Regions from separate parts of the Paenarthrobacter sp. PAE-2 genome, predicted to be linked through region 1. Evidence: predicted binding sites of a transcription regulator. Region 1 holds the regulator's gene; the other holds the start of a gene.
What was found. The regulator HrcA, encoded in region 1, represses chaperone genes, less so after heat shock. The targets are predictions, from matches to a motif close to TTNGCACTCGNNNNNNNCGAGTGCNAA.
Positions count from the first base shown of each region.

Region 2: a site for HrcA is predicted at 2,071-2,097, ahead of OCL88_RS05080 (FmdB family zinc ribbon protein). Genes of this name have one in related genera too.

Region 1 covers NZ_JAPDNV010000008.1:75,644-79,382, reverse strand. Annotated here, with positions in the region: gene OCL88_RS07040 (16S rRNA (uracil(1498)-N(3))-methyltransferase) at 1-490, opposite strand, end outside; gene dnaJ (molecular chaperone DnaJ) at 493-1,620, opposite strand; gene hrcA (heat-inducible transcriptional repressor HrcA) at 1,670-2,677, opposite strand; gene OCL88_RS07025 (DUF3097 domain-containing protein) at 2,894-3,739, shown strand, end outside.
Region 2 covers NZ_JAPDNV010000006.1:31,139-34,877, reverse strand. Annotated here, with positions in the region: gene OCL88_RS05090 (DUF4011 domain-containing protein) at 1-891, shown strand, start outside; gene OCL88_RS05085 (RcpC/CpaB family pilus assembly protein) at 895-1,677, opposite strand; gene OCL88_RS05080 (FmdB family zinc ribbon protein) at 1,744-2,010, opposite strand; gene OCL88_RS05075 (5-formyltetrahydrofolate cyclo-ligase) at 2,164-2,766, opposite strand; gene galU (UTP--glucose-1-phosphate uridylyltransferase GalU) at 2,901-3,739, shown strand, end outside.

The DNA.
Region 1 (3,739 bases):
TGGCCAAGGCTGTTGTGTCCACCAGGTTCCTGACCTCAGGAATCCAGGCCCGGCGTGCTTGTTTCGCTGCTGCGGTCACTACGGACTGCCACTTTGCGTGCGCTTTCGCGGCGCGATCGCCCTTCCACCGCACAATGGAGCGCTCCGCCTGCCAGGGGATCACAGCATCAATGCCGAGCTCGGTAGCCGTTTCGATGGCGAGTTCGTCGCGGTCTCCTTTGGCCAGCGCCTGCACGAGCACCAACCGGACAGCGGGACGTTCCTCAAAGGCTACTTCTTCCGCAACCACGGACAGCAAGCCTTGCCCTGCCTCGGAGACCCTACCCGTCAGCCTGGCGCCCGCACCATCGGAAATATCCACCGGTTCGCCTGCGGACAGACGCTTCACTGTCACGGCGTGCCGCGCCTCCGGGCCCTCCAGGACAAAGACGGACCCGGACACCAATCCGTCAAGGCTGCCGGTGGGGGCGAAGAATACGGGGTTGCTCACCGCTACAGGTTACCGAGCTTGTCCCGCAGCTTTGCGAACATCCCGCCGCTGGCAACGAGCTTCCCGTCCGTGAACTGTTCTCCGCGGAGTTTGGCGAGTTGACGGAGCAGGTCTTCCTGGGCGGCGTCCAGCTTGGTTGGCGTCTCCACGTGCAGGTGCACTTTGAGGTCGCCGCGGCCGTAACCGCGAAGATGCGTCACGCCGAGCCCGCGCAGGGTGATGATCTCGCCGGACTGCGTACCGGCCTTCACATCGATCTCCTGCGGACCGTCGAAGGTCTCCAGGGTCAACTCCGTGCCCAGGGCGGCTGCAGTCATGGGTACACTTAGCGTGGCGTGGAGATCGTCCCCTTCGCGGATATAGGTGGAATCGCTGTTGACGCGGATCTCCACGTACAGGTCGCCTGCCGGACCACCGGCGGGGCCTGCCTCGCCCTGGCCGGACAGCTGGATACGGGTCCCCGTGGCCACACCGGCGGGTACTTTGATGGTGAGGGACCGGCGGCTGCGGATCCTGCCCTGGCCACTGCACTCGTTGCAGGGATCCTTGATGATGGTGCCGAATCCTTCACAGGATCCGCAGGGCGCGGTGGTCATGACCTGGCCCAGAATGGAGCGCACAGCGCGCTGGACCTGGCCACTGCCGCCACAAATGTCACAACGTTCCGGGTGGGTACCCGGACGGCAGCAGCTGCCGTCACAGGTGGGGCACACAACAGCCGTGTCCACTTCGAGCTTCTTGTTGACGCCGAACACGGCGTCCTTGAGATCAATGCGCACGCTGATGAGGGCGTCCTGGCCACGACGCACGCGGGACGCGGGACCTCCGTGACCCCCGCCCCCGCCGAAGAAGGTGTCGAAAATGTCCTGGAAGGCAAAGCCTTGCCCGGAATAGCCGCCGCCGAATCCGTTGTCCGTTCCGTTTTCATTGCCCGTGGCGTCGTACACCCTGCGTTTTTGCGGGTCTGACAGGACTTCGTAAGCGTGGGTCACGGCCTTGAAGCGTTCGGCGACATCCTCCCCCGGATTCACATCCGGGTGGAGCTTGCGCGCCAACTTGCGGTACGCCTTTTTGATCTCTTCCCCGGTGGCTTCCGGCGAGACTCCCAAAACGTCATAGTGGCTGCTCAAAGTCGGTATCTCTTCCTTGTTGTACTGCGGTCTTTGGTGACGGCCGGTTTCAGCCGCCGAGAATTCGGGAAAGGTAGCGCGCTACGGCGCGGACTGCCGCCATGGTGGTGGGGTAGTCCATACGGGTGGGACCGAGGATTCCAACCTTGGCGCCGGAACCGTAGCCGGTAGCCACCACGGAGGCCTCGGCCAGGCCGTCGTAGGGATTTTCCCGGCCGATGCTCACCGTCACGCCGCGCGGATCATCCCCCATGTCCGACAACAACCGGAGCATGACAACTTGTTCCTCAAGGGCCTCCAGCACGGGTCCTATGCTCAGGGGGAAGTCCACGTTGGAACGGGCGAGGTTGGCCGTGCCGGCCATCAGGATCCGCTCTTCCTTGCTGGTATCGCTGAGGGCCTGGAGTCCGTTGGCCAGCATCTGGGCGAGTCCCCGCAGCTCCGGCGGGCACAACGCCACCACGGACGGCAAGACCTGTGGAAGGAGGTCCATCTGCGTGCCTGCGATGCTGCCCAGGAAGCGTGAACGCAGCGCCATGAGGGCCTCGTTGGCAACGTCGGCACCGGCATCGATGACCTTCTGCCCAACGCTTCCAGTGTCGGCAATCAGCACCACGAGCACTTGCTTTGGCCCGAGGAGGACGAACTCCACATGGCGCACCACGGCGCGCTTGGAGTGCGGATACTGCACGACGGCGACCTGGTTGGTCAGCTGCGACAGGAGCCTGACGGTCCGCTCAAGGATGTCGTCAATATCATCCGGACCCTCAAGCAGGGAGTGGATGGCACGACGCTCAGCGGCCGACAGGGGCTTAACCTGGGAGATCCGGTCCACGAACAGGCGGTAGCCCTTGTCCGTCGGAATACGGCCGGCGCTGGTGTGTGGTGCTGCGATCAGCCCCTCTTCTTCAAGCACCGCCATGTCGTTGCGGATGGTCGCACTGGATACGCCCAGGTGGTGGCGTTCTACCAGGGCCTTGGAACCAACAGGCTCCCGCGAATGTACGTAGTCCTCAACAATGGCACGCAGAACTTCGAGTTTGCGTGGCTCACTCATTCCAACACCTCCTGACAGACCATCCGGCCCATGCACTGATGCACGAGGGACCTTCAGCTGACCCTTTTGCTTAGCACTCGACATGCCCAAGTGCTAACAAGTCTAGTATGGGCCACCGCGTTGCTAGCATTGAAACCGCCCGCGCAGACATCCATGGCAGGCCCGGCGGCGACTGCGGCCCGGCAGCCGTCCAAGCCCGAAGAGTTAGGTCATTCCTTGGCTTATGACACCTGGGGTCCACAGGACCTGACCGCTCCTGCCCAACGCCGGCTACCGGAGGTACCCGTGCAACGCGGGATGGTGCTGGAGGATGCCCAATCCGGTTGGGTGGGTGCGGTCACCCGCGTGGAAAAGTCCGGCGGGATGCACATCGTAGCCCTCGAAGACCGGCGCGGAAAAACCAAGTCCTTCCAGCTGGGCTTCGGCTTCCTGCTGGAAGGTCAGCCCATCCGGCTCCTGCCTCCCGCGCCCAAGGCACCCGCCACTGCAGCCTCCCCCACACGGACAGCCTCGGGTTCCGTGCGCGTCAGTGGCCAACGCGCCCAGGTGGCCAAAGCGAGCCGTATCTGGGTGGAGGGCAAGCACGATGCGGAACTCGTGGAAAAAGTATGGGGTGACGACCTCCGCGTGGAGGGCATCGTCGTCGAGCCCCTGCACGGGGTGGATGACCTCAAAGCCGCGATAGCAGCCTTCAACCCCGGCCCGGGGCGCAAGCTGGGAATCCTCGTGGACCACCTCGTAGCCGGCTCCAAGGAATCGCGGATCGCCGCCGAAGCGATGACTTTGCCGGGCGCTGCCGGCAACGTCCTGATCGTGGGACACCCCTACGTAGATGTCTGGCAGGCGATCCGGCCCAAGGTCCTTGGCATCGCCCAATGGCCCGATGTTCCCCGCGGTACGGACTGGAAGACGGGGATCCTGCGTGCTTTTGGCTGGCCGCACGAGACTGCGGAGGACATCGGACTCGGCTGGCAGCGCCTTTTGGGCGCGGTCCGCACCTACGCCGACCTTGAAGCATCCCTCCTGGGCCGCGTGGAGGAAGTCATCGACTTCCTCACCGTG
Region 2 (3,739 bases), on a different contig from region 1:
GGTACACCCGCTTCCCGCGCGGTGGCCAGCGAACAGGCCCTGGGTGAAGATCCGCTGGTTGCCGACCTCGGTGAGAGATTGCGGGCGAGGGGAGCCCGGGTATGGCATCTCTACGATGGCGTCCTGGATATTGCCGCGGCCGCCGATCCCGTGCACACCATCGGCAGGGAAGGCGCGGAGATTCCTACCCCCGTGGCCATCGAGTCGGATGGTACGGAACGGTACCGCCGGATGAGCGTCCGTGAGCGCAGCAGGCTCCGCCCGCAGTTGCTCGAGCGGATGGGATGGCGCTACATGTCCTTGTGGACCATCGAGGTTTTCACCGACCCCTCCTCCTGTGCCGATCGGATCGGCTCCTACCTGGGGCTCGAGAACCACCTTCCGCAGCCGGCGACTGCGCCCCACCATGGTTTCCTGGACATGGATGTAGAACAATTGGACTTGCGTGACGTCCAGCCCTCCTACGTTCGCTCATCACCGGCGGCACCCGTGGGCGTTGCGTCAGGGTCCGCAACCGGTGACGGGAACGAAGCTACCGTGAACCCGGCTGAACCCGGAGCGAAGAGCCAGGATGTGGCCAAGGGCAGCGACGACTCCGGAAGCAACGAGTCCGGAAGCAAGGGGAGTACCGACGGGATGGCCCAGGCAACGGACGATGATGAAGACAACGCAAATGCTACCGGCATGACGGAAAGCACGGAAAAGGAAGAACCGGAAGTGGTTAGTGAGGCACCCGAGGACGCCAAGGGAAAGCGTGCTGCGGCTAAGCCCGCTGCTGAAGGCGTCCTGCCGAATAAGGCGGCTGAAGATGATCCGCGCCGATGGGGTGACGAACCCGGCTATGACCATGACCAATGGCTGAAGGAGCAGAAGCCCCCGCATTGGGGCTGACGTTCATTCTGCGGTGTCCGGTGGGCCGGATTGGGGTCCATGCACCAACATAAAGAAAAGCTTGCCGTGCGTTGAAGCGCCGGCAAGCTTTTCTGCTTGCTGGGGGTCTGCGGCTACCACTACCAGCCCATCCGCTTCGGATGTGCCCGGCCATTGTCCGGGGGCATCGCCTTGGGCTGAGGTCCACAGCACAGGAACGGCGCCTGCCAGCACGTCATGGCGTGGGGAAGATTCGGATGCCTCGGTGGCCGAGAGGATAACCGAGATGAGCTGCCCGGGCGAGAGTAGGCGAATTGATGCCGGGTCGGCCATTCGGAGCGGGACGGCGGCGGACCCGGGCGGCGCACCGGTGAGCAATCCCGGGCCCAGGAAGCTGGTCTCGGTGGGGATTTGGCCTTTGGCCAGTGGTGCAGCGAGTTGGCGGCCTTGAAGACGTGCAGGGTCCTCGATGGCTCCGGGGAAAGAAGCGCTTCGGGGTACGCCGGCGGTGATGAAGTCTGCTTCAGAGACGCTGGCGCCAACCGGGAGGTCCCGGGCCGAAACCACAATGCTGACCTGTTGCTCGGGAACTGGAGTAAGTTGCTGGACGGCGATTCCCGTGGCCAGGCAGAGCAGCAGGGCCACTGTCAGACGCCGATGCCTGGCTCCAAAGGAAGCGGCAGTGGCGGTCCAGTGCTCACCGTAACGGCTGGGGTCTGTTGTACGGGCGGCGCCCCGATGGCGGCGGGTCCCGAAGGGCGTTTGCCTGGTGCGGAAGCGCGGTGCGGAGGGTGGCTTGAGTGGCATATGGCCACGCTAGCCAAGGGGTCCGGCCGCAGGGGAGCGGCCGGAAACCCTATGTGGATAAAGCGATCAGCTGGCGGCGGCAGCAGGCGCAGGAGTCGCAGCGGGTGCCGGGGTCGCGGGAGCCGAAGGAGCGGCCGAAACCGTGCTTCCCTTGGAATCGCGGGAATCCGTGCGGTAGAACCCTGAGCCCTTGAAAACGACGCCGACGCTGTTGAACTTCTTGCGAAGCGCACCGTTGCACTCCGGGCACTCCGTCAGGGAACTGTCCGAAAAGGACTGCACGATGTCAAAGGCATGGTTGCAGTCTTTGCAGGCGTATGCGTAAGTGGGCACTGAATTCCTCCTTCAGAACAAAGTTCAGGTCCGGCGGCGGCGAGGGGAGGATAACCTCCCTTAGCAGTCGCAGGGCCTGAGTGCCAATTCTATCATCCCGTGGATTCCGCCCGTCGACCGGTCGTTATCTGTGCGGGATACCACGGCATATAACTACCGGCCGAGCCGGACAATTCCCGAGGGCATCAGGACCTCCGTAACCGGCTGGTCAAAAGCCTCGGCGGGAATAGCACCGGACGGCAACACATCGTCGTCGTACGTCACCGCTATGGTGCGCGGCCGCTGCGCCGAATCCTTGAGGCCCTGGAGGAAACGGTCATAGTATCCGCCGCCCTGGCCGATCCTGTTGCCATCGCCGTCAACGGCAGTCGCGGGCATGAAGATGCCTGCCGCATCCGCTCCTGCCACCGCACTGGTAAGCCTCTCGCCCTCGGGCTCATCGATGGGGGCGTAGGAGGACCTCACGAAGGTGGTTTCCGGCGTCCATTCCACCCAGCTCATCGTGCGGCCGGGCTCGCAGACGGGCAACAGGATCCTGTGCCCCTCTTGATGGAGGGCCTCAATCAATGGCAGGGTGGGCGGCTCGAAGGCCACGCCCAAGTAGACGGTAAAGGTGGCCGGGGACCCGCCTGAGACGTCCTTTGCCCAACTCACCCCGTGCCGTGCCAGCGCCTCTCCGGCCGCGGCAATTTGTTCCGGCGTGCGGTTTCGCCGCTGCAGCCGTCGGGCGCTGCGGATTTCTTCCTTGGATTCCATGTCCGTCCGTTTCGTCGAAGTGGTCCGGCGGGCCGGGCAGCGCTGCCCTTGCCGGACGTGAACGTCAACAGATTGTGCACACCCGCACGGCGGGGGTTTACCTTTTGACGTGATCCTTCCGTTAGATTAGTCCGGTGACTCACCATAACAATGCTGTCCGTAAGGCCGTCATCCCCGCAGCGGGTCTCGGTACCAGGTTCCTTCCTGCCACGAAGGCAATGCCGAAGGAAATGCTGCCCGTAGTTGACAAGCCCGCCATCCAGTATGTGGTCGAAGAAGCAGTCAAGGTCGGCTTGCACGACGTCCTCATGATCACCGGCCGCAGCAAGCGTGCCTTGGAGGATCACTTTGACCGTGTGCCGGCGCTTGAAGCCACGCTCGCGGAGAAGGGGGACACCACCAAGCTGGAGGCGATCCAGTCCGCCACCAACCTCGGGGACATCCACTACGTCCGCCAAGGCGATCCCAACGGTCTGGGCCATGCTGTGCTCCGTGCAAAGCAGCATGTGGGGCACGAGCCTTTTGCCGTGCTCCTCGGTGACGACCTCATCGATCCCAAGGACGACCTCCTGAGCGAAATGATCGCCGTGCAGCAGAAGACCGGCGGCTCTGTAGTTGCCCTGATCGAGGTGGAGCCCTCCAAGATCAGCGCCTACGGTTGTGCCGACGTCGAAGAAAACGACGAAGACGGCTACGTACGCATCAAGCAGCTCGTTGAGAAGCCGTCCCCGGAAGAAGCACCCTCCAACCTGGCCGTCATTGGCCGGTACGTCCTGCACCCGGCAGTGTTCGATGTCCTGGAAAACACCGCTCCCGGTCGCGGCGGCGAGATCCAGTTGACCGACGCCCTTGAGGTCCTGGCCCGTGGAGAGGGCGAAGGATCCGGCGTCTATGGCGTGGTCTTCCGCGGCCGCCGTTATGACACCGGGGACAAGCTGAGCTACCTCAAAGCCTGCATCGAGCTTGCTTGCGA